One region of the Paenibacillus azoreducens genome, then DNA from elsewhere that is predicted to be linked to it. Evidence: riboswitches for the same ligand, from Rfam matches in the RefSeq annotation. Region 1 holds a riboswitch; each other region holds the start of a gene.
What was found. A riboswitch is a leader RNA that binds a small molecule or an ion and turns the genes downstream of it on or off. The one in region 1 is predicted to bind cyclic di-AMP.

Region 1 (4,539 bases):
CAGCGAGCTTGTGGCCAAATAATATCGATCTTGCAAAACAGGGGAAAATAGCGAATGCCATTTCGCTATTTTTTCTGTTGTACGTGAAGGAGGATGTAGCTTTTCATGAATATATTTCAAACGTTCTGGGAGTATCGGTCGTATTTTGCGACGGGTATTCAGTATACGCTGCTGCTGGCGGCGATTGGGGTCATTTGCGGCTTTATTCTCGGCATATTGATTTCCCTGCTGCGGCTGTCGCGTTTTTGGCTGCCGCGTTTTTTGGGCACGGTATGGGTGGAAATTTTGCGGGGCACCCCAATGCTCGTGCAGCTTTTTATTATCCATTACGGTTTAACATCGTTTGGCATTAAATTTACCCCGATCGAGTCCGGTGCTATTACGCTTTGCATCAACAGTTCCGCTTATTTGGCGGAGGTGTTCCGTGCAGGGATCCAGGGGATTGACCGGGGACAAGCCGAGGCTGCTCGTTCCTTGGGAATGACGAAAGGCATGACCATGAGATACATCATCCTGCCGCAAGCCGTGAAAAGCGTGCTGCCGGCCATCGGCAACGAATTTATAACCATTATTAAAGAATCATCAATCGTATCGTTTATCGGTGTTACTGATTTGATGTACCAGGCACGGGCTGTAACTAGCATTACGTATGAATCGCTCAAGCCGCTTTTGATCATCGCTGCCATTTATTTTGTGATGACCTTTACGCTTTCCAAGCTGCTCGGCCTGTTCGAAAGGAGGTTAAATACGGATGATCACCGTTAAGGATTTGCATAAATCATTTGGCAAACTTGAAATTTTGAAAGGCGTGGACATCGAAATCGCCAAAGGGGAAGTTGTCGTTGTCATCGGCCCCAGCGGATCGGGGAAAAGTACGTTTCTGCGATGCCTGAATCTGCTTGAGACGCCGACAAAAGGCGAAATCACCTTCGAGGGCGAGTCCATTACGGATAAAAAGCATAACATCAACCTCACGCGTGAAAAAATGGGGATGGTGTTTCAGCAATTCAATTTATTCCCTCATAAAACGGTACTTGAAAATATAATGCTTGCTCCGGTGAAGGTGAAAAAAATGCCGCAGTCTGAAGCCGAAAAAATCGCTTTGGAACTTCTGCGGACCGTTGGCCTTGCCGATAAAAAGGATGCATATCCTTCCCAGCTCTCCGGTGGCCAAAAACAGCGCATAGCCATTGCCCGCGCGCTGGCGATGCAGCCGCATGTGATGCTGTTCGACGAACCGACGTCGGCGCTGGATCCCGAGATGGTAGGGGAAGTGCTGGAAGTGATGAAAAAGCTGGCTGAAGGCGGCATGACCATGGTCATCGTAACCCATGAAATGGGTTTTGCCAGAGAAGTCGGCGACCGGATTATTTTCATGGATGGCGGACACATCATGGAGGAAGGCACGCCGGCGCAGGTGTTTGGGAATCCCCAAAACATCCGTACCCAAGATTTCCTCAGCAAGGTTCTCTAACAGGATGCTGCTTAAAGCTTCGTACAGGGTTCATAACCTTGGACGGAGCTTTTTTTGTCATATAAAGAAAGTACTCTGTTTACATAACAAAAATACTGTTAATAAATCGATTTATTTGTAACTAAATTCTTTAAAAGAATGTCATTTTTTTCGCAGCTTTATATATCAAAGTCACGCTGATAACGGAAGTTTTGTTTCTATAGATTGCAAACTGGTAACAATTTCATGCGCACAGGTTACAAAATTGTGATATATTGAATGAGCCGAAACTTTGAAACACAAAGTGCGGGGGAAAATTTTATCGTGAAATGTTAGTCATCACTTGGGGTGAATCGTTCATTGGAACGTAGGGTTGTCTCCTCAATCCGAATCCGACAGCTAACCTCGCAGGCATTGATGGATCTTAAGGAGGAACTATGAAGAAGAGATTTTTGACTGCTAAAATATTGACAGCTGCACTCGGCGTTACCTTGGCGATGCAAGCCACACCGATTCACGCGGATTCTGTACATGTAGCCAAAGATGGCGATACCTTTTATACTCTTTCAAAAACATACGGTGTAGGTTTAAGTCAACTTATGAACGCCAATCCAAACATTGAAGCAAACAACATCTATGCAGGCTTGAAATTGAATGTACCGGGACAAAACACGGTGAAGGCATATGCGGATCCGGCTCCAACGCTCATTTCCGCTTCCCTGAATGTTGATTCCGACCAAAAGGTCGTGGAAGCATGGGGGAAATCCTATAATTACACTAAAAAACTGCAAGTGAAAGCTTCAGCCTACTCCTCGGCAGCCAGCGAAAATGGAGGATGGGGCGCCGTCGATTATTTCGGCAATCCGCTTGAACTGGGAACCATCGCGGTAGACCCTTCTGTCATTCCGCTTGGCACGAAGGTTCTTATCACAGGTCACAGCTTCCCCGGTCTTCCTAAAAAAGCTTTCGTAGCCACAGCCAGAGATACAGGCGGCGCCATCAAAGGCAACCGCATTGACATCTTTGTTCCAGGCAGCGCGCAAAGCGTCAGCGATTTTGGTTTCCAGAACGTCGAATTGTATTTTATTAACTAGATGTTAGAAGCGCATTGACTTACCCCCGATCGCTTTTAATAAAACGGAGCCGCCCTCAAAAGTCTTTAAGACTTGAGGCGGCTCTTTTATCTATGTGAAGCTATGATGTTAAAAAGAAAAAGGTCCAATTCAGGGAAAGCATTACCCCGGGATTGGACCTTTTTTAAGGTGCTGCGTGCCCAGACAAGCACGCATTTTATTGCATTCAAGTACAGTCCTACTTGTCCTTTTGAATCCGAAGCAGTTTAGGGACGGTAACGAACGTGTACCCTTTTTTCTTCAGTGCACGGATAACTTCCGGAAGGGCCCCGATCGATCCCGACAAGTCCGAAGAGCTGCCTCCGCCTGCATGCTGTAAAATAATAGAACCTTGACCGGCCGTAGCCATAATATTTTTCTTTACAGCCTCTTTGCTGAGGCCTTTCCAATCCAAAGAATCCACATCCCAGTTAACGATTTTATAACCTTCCCGTTTGGCCCAGAGGAGCTGGTTTTCCGTTATATCGCCGTAGGGAGGGCGGATCATTTTCGGTTTGTATCCGATGATTCCGTACAAAAGGTTTTCCGTCCTGATAATTTGCTCCGTGTATTCCTCCATGGTCAGCTTATGAAACTGCGGATGGTTATAGGAGTGGTTTCCGATAACATGCCCCTCACGAACGATGCGGGCTACCAGGTCGGGATGTTTTTTAGCTCTGCTGCCTACGATGAAGAACGTCGCCTTTACCCCGTTTGCGGACAAAATGCGAAGGACCTGCGGCGTATAACGGGGATCGGGAACATCGTCAAAAGTCAGGGCGATCTGCTTGGTACGAGGACCGTGGATTTTGAAAGTTTCCGGGTATTTTTTAATGAGTTGGCCTAATTTCAAAACCCTTTCCTGGCGCTTTTCTGCTCTTTCGCGGCTGCTTGTTTCTTTTGCGGGCTGGGAAGAAACAGCTCCTTCTGCTAAGGCCGCCTGCAGGCCGGGCTCAGGGCACAGCAGGCTCATGACCAGCAGCGCGGCGAGGGCTTTGCCAAGACAAGTGTTTCTCATACAGATGACGGCTCCTTTCCACGGTATGCTGTCGGCAAATGTAATTGTCTATACTGTTATGTCCCAATTTGGAAGGAATTATGATGTTTTTTAGAAAATAGCCCCTCTTTTCCATAACCATCCCTCAAAGTGTATAATATAGTGTGAAAATATACGCAAGCTGGACGGCAAAGGCGATTTGGTGGCGGTTGGCTGGGGAATGTTGAAAGATACTTATCGGGCTCTGCATGCTTCGCGGGCGCTGGGGGGAAACGCGGATATTCCGAAAGCCATATTTGCGGGATTTAAAAATTCAGGCGGCAATGTGGAGGAGGCGCTTTTAGTGAATGCAACGAAGTGGGATATCCGTATTCAGGAGGTCTCTGCAGGGCGTGATATCTTACTTCTTCTTACTGGAGGAGAGGCGCATATCGGTGCTGTGGCTACCGCTTATTTTAACGAAGAAGACAAGGACGTTCAGGTTCGGACTGTGGATTTGCCCGGGCACCGCGAAGATGAACTGGCGGAATATATGGCGAAAACAGCGGCAAAGGCGCTTGGATGTACCGTCACCGTTGCTGCAGGAATTCACTACGACGGAATCAGCAAAGAGCAGATCCTTGACATCGTCGCAGAGGCAAAACAAGTATTTGAAGGCTATCTTAAAGCAGCGGTGAACAAAATCTAAAAAAATTTTTTTGAATTTTTGAAACGACTTCAAACTTGCTCCGTAAATGAATATCATAAGAACTATAATTCACTCTCTAGGAGGAAACAACAATATGTCTATTTTCAAAAGATTACGCGACCTTACTATGTCCAACATTAATGCAATCATCGACAAGGCGGAAGATCCGATCAAAATGACGGACCAATATATTCGCGACATGACGGAAGATCTCGAAGATGCTGAAAAAGCGGTGGCGGCTCAAATCGCCATTGAGAAAAAGTTCAAGCAGCTGTATGAAGAGCAGCAG
Region 2 (4,539 bases), 3.1 Mb from region 1:
CTGTTCGATATGCCAATAAGGATTCAAAATGGATGCTTGAACTTAGATCAGCAATATCCTCTCCGCTCATCTCATTACCGGAATGGGAAAATCCAGTATTCATTTTGTCAAACCAATTTCCGGCATAAAGAACTTGTTGACCATCCGCGACCAAAATATTCATAGTCATATCTTCAATGCGAGTAATATGCCATAGATGCCATGCTATCGAGTTTTTGGTATTCGGGAGGGTTACCGGATACTTTCTGAAAGTTGTTTCATTCAAATGTTCTACCGCTAAATTTTCCAGTGTTGGCTTGTCTGTGTCTCCAACGGCCGGAGAATGCAGCCAGGCATGTAGAGAAAGAAATAATTGAATCGCTTGCGAATGTTCTTGGGGTTTTAAAATGATGTTATTTAGTGCCTTATGGCTTTGACTCCAAGCCCTTTGCGCTTCCAAGTCCATAGAAATCAACCCGCTCCTCTTATCGGCAGAATCTCTTACACAATCATATCATGAAAATAATTCTCTAAACACCAATTTACAACAACGCCTCATCACGGATTATGTTAATGGTGGTTTTACTTCCTTTCCTTATTTCTTCAAATGATACGGTACCGTTGTCACAATCACGTCTTTACGGTACAACAAATACGTACGAATCATTAAACTTGTCTGGTTATGGAGCAAATTCTGCCAGCTGCGCTTAGGAATAAACTGGGGAATGATAACCGTCACCTGATAATTTGACTCGCTTGCTTTCCGGTGAACGGTATCAATAAATTTACTTAGCGGGTGGATGATGCTCCTGTAAGGTGAAGGCAATGTGACCAGTCGGACGTCGGGGCGCCACTTGTTCCATTTTTCCTCAAACCTGTTCTCCTCTTCCCGTTCAAAAGGAATGTAGACTGCAATAATCTGGTCCGCTGACAGAGACTGCGCATAATTTAAGGAACGTTCGACAACATGCGTGATGCCGGATACGGGAAGAATAACGACATTCCCTTCAATCGGAACCACCGGTTCGCAGGTCGACAAACGTAGCTGGTCACCCACCGCTTCATAATGCTTCTTAATGCGATGAAACAGATAAACGATCAGCGGTAAAAATATCAGCACCGGCCAGATTTGCGGAAACTTCGTTACAAAGAACATGACTGAAACCGTAAAGCTGATCAGCGCGCCGATCGTATTGATGATTAGTTTCATCACCCAGCCCGCAGGCTTCTCACGAATCCATTTCACCATCATGCCTGTCTGTGACAGCGTGAATGGAATGAATACCCCTACCGCATACAGCGGAATCAAATGTTCCGTTTGCCCGTGGAAGGCGATTATCAGCACGATCGAGAGCAAACCAAGAATAATGATCCCGTTGGAGTAACCAAGACGGTCGCCCCTTACGGTAAACATTCGAGGAATGAACCGGTCCTTCGCCAGATTAACCGCAAGCAGCGGGAAGGCCGAGTAACCTGTATTGGCGGCAAGGACAAGGATCAGAGCGGTTGTTCCCTGGATGAAAAAGTACATAAAATTTCGTCCAAACGTCTGCTTGGCGATCTGGGATACCACCGTCTCCTGGGGATTCGGGGAAATCCCTAAATAATAGGCAAGAAACACGATACCGGAAAACAACAGGGCTAGCAGAACCCCCATCGCCATTAATGTTCTGGCGGCATTTTTCGGGGCCGGATCTTTGAAGTTCGGGATGGCATTGGATATTGCTTCAACACCTGTCAAGGCCGAACTGCCTGATGCAAAAGCTTTTAACAGCAAAAATAAACTGATGCCCGCTACAGGTGTTCCTATTGGCGTATGAAGATTGGGGGAAACATGACCGGTCATGATATTGTGCAGCCCTACGCCGATCAAAATGAACAGCGCAAATGCAAATAAGTAAACCGGATAGGCCAAGATGGATGCCGACTCGGTTACACCCCTCAGGTTCAAAATGGTAATCAGAATAACAAATGTTACGGCAATCCCTACCGTATGCTCATGCAGCACAGGAAAAGCTGACGTTATCGCATCCGTCCCCGCCGAGACACTGACCGCTACTGTTAAAATATAATCCACCAACAAAGAGCCTCCAGCTACCAATCCAGGAAGAATCCCCAGATTCTGCTTGGACACAACATATGCTCCTCCGCCGTGTGGATAGGCAAAAATAATTTGCCGATATGACAGAATCAACGCCGTTAATAAAATGAGCACTCCAATCCCGATAGGGATCGAATACCAGAAAGCCGCTGTACTGACGGTGACCAGAACTAAGAGGATCTGCTCCGGACCGTAGGCTACGGAAGATAACGCATCCGATGAAAGTACGGCTAATGCCTTTTTCTTATTTAATTTTTGTTCTCCCAGTTCTTTAGATTTTAGAGGCCGGCCAATAAGAAACCTTTTCAATGCTGCCATTGTTTATGTCACCGCCAGTGTTTAAGTTGAAGAAACCATGGATGTACCCTTATTGTTACCCATAAAATCAATTTTGGCACAAAAAAGCCACAGGAAAGTTGGACTTTCCCGTAGCTTTCATGAGCACACAACAAATTCCTCTTTCATAACGCTTACGAGGTTAGCTGACGGATTCGGGATTGAAAGTATCCCTACACTCAAAAAGTGAATAATCAAGTGATTCACGCCTCTTATCATTTGAATTCCAAACATACGATGAGTGGATCTAATCGGTTTCTCCCTACCCATTGGGCGTTGAGAAAACAACCATCCGCGAGATCAAAACCCGGGATGGTTGTTTGGCTAAGTTAGCTATTGTAGATCGCTTGTTTACATGTCGATCAGATTAGTTGTTTTGAGCATTCTTGCGATAAGCGCCGTTACCTCGGCACGCGTCATCTGTGCTTGAGGACTCAGATGTGTTGGGCGGTTTGGCAACCTTCTCTGGGATATGCCTATCCCTTATCTTTGATTTCATAACTTTGCAGTCCGGCCAGAGCGATGCCTTATTGTTGCTTCAGCTGACGGAATGGGATTCAAGGACTTCCACTGTTTATACCAACGGGTAATGTCGGCGTGAATTGGCAGTTCCAACTCGCGTTCGATCCTCTGTTTCAGAAGCAAATATTGTTCTTCTACGCCTATCATGTTGCCGGCGGCATGATAAAGCTTCATCACGGATTACGACGGGGACAGCATGATGATTTTATGGAAATATAAAACAAATATGTATAAAAACAGGGTGTTTCTGTAGCAACCAAACACCTTTTCAAATTTCCCCAAACTGGGGCTGATCAATAACTCTTTCCTCTGCAATCAATCATATCACACCGATGAAAAGTGATGGACCCCAAAATTTCTATTGTTTATGATGGCGCGTTTTCTGCTTATTGATAGGAATAAAACAAAAAAGAAGGGGAAGTCCCCTCCTATAACATAAACCAACTCTTATCGTTCATCGTGATCAAAAAGGTCATTTTCTTACTTACTTTGCTCTTACCATCTTTGAACCGTAATTTTCTCTTAAATAACCCACCCATAGATCATGCAATTCCGCTTTGCTGACCCCAAAGATACGATCCCAATCCTCAGGATGCCTGATAAAATCATTTAATTTCTCATATCCGTATTTGGCAGCCAAAAATTCCACAATGGTATACGAATATGGATATCCGTTCCTATAAACGAAGGCAGACCCGTCTAACTCATCAAAGCCAGGTATTTTGCCGGCAGATACCAAAGGGGGAAGCACGTTCAAGGCATTTAAGTCTGTTTTCCCGAAATAATTGGCAACCCCTTCTTCCAACCATGTGGGCCGCTTACTGTCAACATGCGATAAGACGACATGCGTAAATTCGTGAACGGTTGATTGAAACATGGAGGGCCGATATTTTGGGGATACAATGTATAAAGCGTCTTCGCCAAAAACGCCAAGCGACCAAAAGTTAGAAAATTGCCCGATCGAATAAATAAAATTCATTGGGTTTGGAAATACGGTAACCTTCGTTTTCGCAGGCAGCTTCACTTGAATCGCATCTGTAATACGTCCATAGTTCTGTTCCAGAAGATCTGCAAGCTTATCTAGCGAGTCATCGTTTTTGGAGCTGTAAAAGATAAAGTGCTGCGTTTCCAGCCGATTCTTATAAAAACTGGATTGTAATGACGACAGGTTCAAATAGATAAAGATGAAGGATATCAGCGCAATAACGGAAAGGACCACACGCTTACCTATCTTTTGTGGAAATAAAGGAGCTGTTTTCGACTTTTTGATTAGGCGATAGGATGCAAAAAGAATAAGGAGCGTCCATACTGCACCGAATAACGTGATCGCTTTATTGAACTCTCCAACCCAATAAAACACAAAATAAGACGCCGTAGTCAGCAAACAAAGAATACTCCCTGCCCAGTTCGATCCCCTGGATTTCCAAACCCACCACATAAGCAGACCAGGTATGAATAAATTGGCGATAACGAAATCAATGACCAGCATGAATACCCTCGCTTGTAATAGGATTAGACGGACAAAATGGACATATCGGCGAAAAAGAACTTTATTAAACAGTTTTGGACTTATTTTTAACGCTAAAAGAGAAAGGCCATCC
Region 3 (4,539 bases), 3.3 Mb from region 1:
CTGGCAAGTATATTTTCATCCGGTGACCCGTAGTTCGGAAATTATTTTACGGCAAATTTTCCGTCGTGCCAAGGAGCTTTATCAAGATGGTTATTCCTTTGGCTTTATGATCGAACCTCTTCCCGGTCTATTTGAGGACAAACTTTCCGTACAGGATTATTTGCAGCTCGATGAGGCGCTGATCCAAATGGCGTTTATGCAGTGGACAAGGGAAAAGGATTCCGTGCTGCGGGAGCTGTGCAGCCGTTTTATGCACCGCAAGTTGTATAAATATGTAGAAGTTGAATCGGTGGATTCGAACATGATTGAGAAGATTCGCAGCGAGTTCAAACGAGTGGGACTCCATCCTGAATATGACCTCGAGATTGATTTTCCGACGGATCTTCCGTACGATGTATTTCGGCCGGGTGACGATTCCAGCCAAAAGCAAATTCTGCTCCTTGACCGTCAGGAACGGCTGCGTGAAATTTCAGAGGTGTCGGATATTGTCCGATCTATCAGCGGCATTCACCGCGGCAAGTACCATCTATATTATCCGGGATCCAAACTGAAGGACGTCATTTCTTCTCTTTCCGACCCGGTATCCCGTATTTTTAAGATATAAGAAAGTGTAAGTTTCGACCTACGCTTCTTATATCGCAAGAAAACTGCCGCTAAAAGCGGTCTGTCTTCTGTGAAAGTACAACGATAGACGTTTTTCGTATGCGATAATGACAAAATATGACGCGAATATTACACTATGTTTTGCGACATGAAAGGAGTTAAGCACGATGAATTTATTCGACACTCATACCCATCTGGATGCTCCGCAGTTCGACGAGGATCGCGAAGAGACCATCCAGCGGGCTTTGGATAACGGCGTCAGCCGTATGATCAATGTGGGCTTTAACCGGGACACCATTCCGTCCACGATGAAGCTGGCTGAAACATATGATTTTATTTATGCCGCCGTCGGCTGGCATCCGCAGGATGCGATTACGATGAAAGAGGGCGATCTGGAGTGGATTGCATCCTTATGCAGTCATGAGAAGGTCGTCGCGATCGGCGAAATCGGACTTGATTATTACTGGGACACGTCCCCCAAGGAAGTACAGCATCATGTTTTGCGCCAGCAGATTGGCCTTGCACGTGAACTGAAGATGCCGATTGTCATCCATAACCGGGATGCGCATGAGGATGTCGTCAAAATTTTGCGTGAAGAAAAAGCCAGTGAAGTCGGAGGCGTTATGCATTCCTATTCCGGAAGCTGGGAAACGGCCAAATTATGCCTGAATATGGGCTTTCATCTATCCTTTGGGGGACCGATCACGTTCAAAAACGCGAGACAACCCAAAGAAGTGCTTGCTCAAGTGCCGATGGACCGTTTATTGATTGAAACCGATTCACCTTACCTTACTCCCCACCCGTACCGCGGGAAGAGAAATGAGTCAGCTAACGTCCGGTTGGTAGCGGAAGCCGCTGCCCAAATTAAAGGGGTGGAAGTAGAGGAAATTGCCCAAATAACGACCAGAAATGCGATGGAACGATTTGGAATTGTTTGAAAACGGGAGAAAAACAGCTGAAAAAATGAGAATGAGCGAAGCATTAAAGAATTTTAACCAAAAAAACGATGAATATTACAAATTTTTAACCATATATTCAAATAAACGTGGTTGATTACCGCTTTACAACATGCATCAAAACAGGATATCATCTTGTCAGTGAGTCAGAGCTGCTGTAAGGAGTATCTTGTTTGCGGCAGTTCCATGAATCAGTCTCGCTGAATCTTTCGGTCTCGAAAGAACGGGGAAACCAATACATCAAGCAGGTCGATTAAGTCCGGCACCGGCTTATGTATTAGATTTCTGTTTGGAAATCTTTGGGGTGAATTCCGGAACCGTCCGCCATGAGCGGGCAGGTGAGGATCGGGCGACTCTCTTTTACGCCCAAACCCGACAGCTAACCTCGTAAGCGTCATAAAGAGAGGTTTTCGTGCATTTACTTTTCCTACATTCAGACACCCAGGAAGCCACGAAAGAGTCCTCATAAGCTCTTTACCAGGCTTCTTTTGTTTTTGAATAAAGGAGAAGGCATCATCATACTGTTGTATAACAGGAGGTGACAAATCATGAAAAAAAGACGGGTTCATGGTGCAAGAACTCATGATCCTTGTGGGTTCTTGTAAAAATTTGAGTATAGTCCGCGTCAAATCATTCATGCGTAACTCTAGAATGGCGGGACTATGTAAGGAGGATCGAGAAAGTGGGCGTTTTCCAACCAGAGAAGACCCATGATTCAAAAATCTCCAGCATGTCTTACGCATTGCGATGGAAGCATGAGAATTTGCGCCAAATCTCTACTGCAGCTATCGTTTCAATCGCGGTCACCATCATGATTTTGCTGCTTGTCAACACATCAACGCGCAAGCAGGTGTACTTGGTGGTAGATGGTCAAGTGAAATCGATTCAGACACATAAATCTGTTTTACAAGAAGTGCTGGAAGAACAGGCGATCAGCGTCAAGCCGCATGATCAGATATCCATGCCGCTAGGCGGGCCGCTTGAAGATGGAGACAAGGTGGTTATCGATCGCGCCGTTCCTGTACAACTGAAGGTGGACGGCTCCACCAAAAATTGGTACACAACCAAGGATACCGTTGGCGATGCCATCAAGGAAATGGGAGTCGCGCTGAAGGAGACCGATAAGATTACACCGGCGTTGACGGAACCTGTAACAGACAAAACGGATATTCGCATCGTGCGCATTAACAAGCAGATCGTTGAACGCGAAGAAAGCTTGCCTTTCCGCGTCATCAAAACTTCTGACCCTAGCCTGGCCAAAGGCGAGGTCCGTGTCATCCAGAAGGGTACTCCGGGCGTAATGGTCCAACATATCGAAAAGGTGTATCATGATGGCCAAATGGTCTCTAAACGTATGGTTGGCAAAGAAGTAAAATCGAAGACGCTTGATAAAGTCGTTGCTGTAGGAACCAAAAAGCCGGCTCCAGTGGTCGTTCAAACCGCAGTCGTCAAACCGACAAGCACAAGCACGGTCAAAACGAGCAAAGCGGTCAGCAGCAATAACCGCGCAAACAAAGCCGGTGCTAATTTTCAATACAAAAAAATGATCCATGTATCGATGACTGCCTATTCCGCCGGTGAGCCTGGTATCGGAACACGTACCGCCACAGGCACACGCGTAACCGAAGGGCGCACCATCGCCGTAGACCCCAAAGTGATTCCGCTTGGCTGGTGGGTATACATTGAAGGCGTAGGCTACCGCCGCGCTGAAGATACGGGCGGGGCGATCAAAGGCAACAAAATCGATATTTATTACGATTCCGTGAAGCGTGCCAATAACTTTGGCCGTAAATCCGGTCTTAAGGTATATGTCATCGGTCCGGTGAAGCCTGAATTGAATTAATTGTGCGTGTTCAAAAGCGAACTTTTTGAACAACCTCTAATTTGGTTTTACAATATCTTTCTAATGTTATAGTATTATGATCATGAAAATGTCATGCTAAAGAAGAGGAGCATTCCTCTTCTTTTTGTTATGTAGCTGTTCGTCAGACATGACGTCATGAAACGGATGAGCTTGTTGGAAAGGAAGAAGCCAGTACATGATCAAAGAAGTTATAGTCGTGGAAGGACGGGACGATACAGTGGCCGTGAAGCGGGCGGTGGAAGCCGATACGATCGAAACCGGAGGATCGGCCATTAACGCCCGGATTTTGAAGCGGATTGCGCTAGCGCAGGAACGCCGGGGAGTCATTGTGTTGACAGATCCCGATCATGCCGGGGAACGGATCCGCAAAATTATTGCAAACAAGGTTCCCGGCTGCAAGCATGCCTTCATTCCGGAAGTGGACGCGACGCGCAAAGGCGACATCGGTGTGGAGAACGCTTCTCCGGAGGCAATACAAAAAGCGCTCTCCCGGGTACATACGTCTTATGAAGGCGCCGAGAGCCAAATCGATATGGAGGATTTGATGGCCGCAGGCCTGCTGGTCCACGAGGATGCGGCCCGTAGACGCATGATCATGGGCAACCTACTTGGCATCGGGTATTGCAACGGGAAGCAGTTCTACAAACGTCTGGCTGTTTTTCAAATCACGCGCGAGGAATTTGCAGAGGCATTGGCGCGTTTGGAGGAGGAAGGTGAAAGTTGATGCACAGTATGGATGAAATCGCAACGCCAAGGCGGACGAAGGAGATTATTCACCGCCATGGGTTCTCCTTCAAGAAAAGCTTGGGGCAGAACTTTCTAATTGACCAAAATATTTTAAATAAAATCGTCGAGGCTGCAGGCCTGGATTCCAGCAAAGGAGCACTGGAAATCGGACCTGGAATCGGGGCGCTGACCGAGAAGCTGGCTCAGCAAGCCGCTGCCGTAACGGCCGTCGAGATAGATCAAAGACTGATACCGATCCTTCAGGAGGTGCTGGAGCCGTACCCTCAAGTGCGTATACACCACGGGGACGTGCTGAAGACCGATCTGGCGGCCTTGTTTAAACGGGATTTTGCGGATGTATCCAAGGTTAGTGTCGTAGCCAATTTGCCG

Region 2: it holds a riboswitch for cyclic di-AMP, as region 1 does, so the genes downstream of both, L6442_RS00560 (APC family permease) here and L6442_RS13980 (3D domain-containing protein) in region 1, are expected to answer to the same signal.
Region 3: it holds a riboswitch for cyclic di-AMP, as region 1 does, so the genes downstream of both, L6442_RS32330 (resuscitation-promoting factor) here and L6442_RS13980 (3D domain-containing protein) in region 1, are expected to answer to the same signal.

The regions. Positions count from the first base shown of each region.
Region 1 covers NZ_AP025343.1:3,198,379-3,202,917, forward strand. Annotated here, with positions in the region: gene L6442_RS13965 (transporter substrate-binding domain-containing protein) at 1-22, shown strand, start outside; gene L6442_RS13970 (amino acid ABC transporter permease) at 106-765, shown strand; gene L6442_RS13975 (amino acid ABC transporter ATP-binding protein) at 752-1,474, shown strand; cyclic di-AMP (ydaO/yuaA leader) riboswitch at 1,726-1,882, shown strand; gene L6442_RS13980 (3D domain-containing protein) at 1,891-2,547, shown strand; gene L6442_RS13985 (polysaccharide deacetylase family protein) at 2,765-3,583, opposite strand; gene lpdD (prenylated flavin chaperone LpdD) at 3,783-4,250, shown strand; gene L6442_RS13995 (PspA/IM30 family protein) at 4,345-4,539, shown strand, end outside.
Region 2 covers NZ_AP025343.1:104,754-109,292, reverse strand. Annotated here, with positions in the region: gene L6442_RS00565 (DinB family protein) at 1-445, opposite strand, end outside; gene L6442_RS00560 (APC family permease) at 575-2,398, opposite strand; cyclic di-AMP (ydaO/yuaA leader) riboswitch at 2,532-2,709, opposite strand; gene L6442_RS00555 (gluzincin family metallopeptidase) at 3,423-4,427, opposite strand.
Region 3 covers NZ_AP025343.1:7,207,939-7,212,477, reverse strand. Annotated here, with positions in the region: gene L6442_RS32340 (HD domain-containing protein) at 1-604, shown strand, start outside; gene L6442_RS32335 (TatD family hydrolase) at 771-1,541, shown strand; cyclic di-AMP (ydaO/yuaA leader) riboswitch at 1,748-1,968, shown strand; gene L6442_RS32330 (resuscitation-promoting factor) at 2,242-3,402, shown strand; gene rnmV (ribonuclease M5) at 3,599-4,147, shown strand; gene rsmA (16S rRNA (adenine(1518)-N(6)/adenine(1519)-N(6))-dimethyltransferase RsmA) at 4,147-4,539, shown strand, end outside.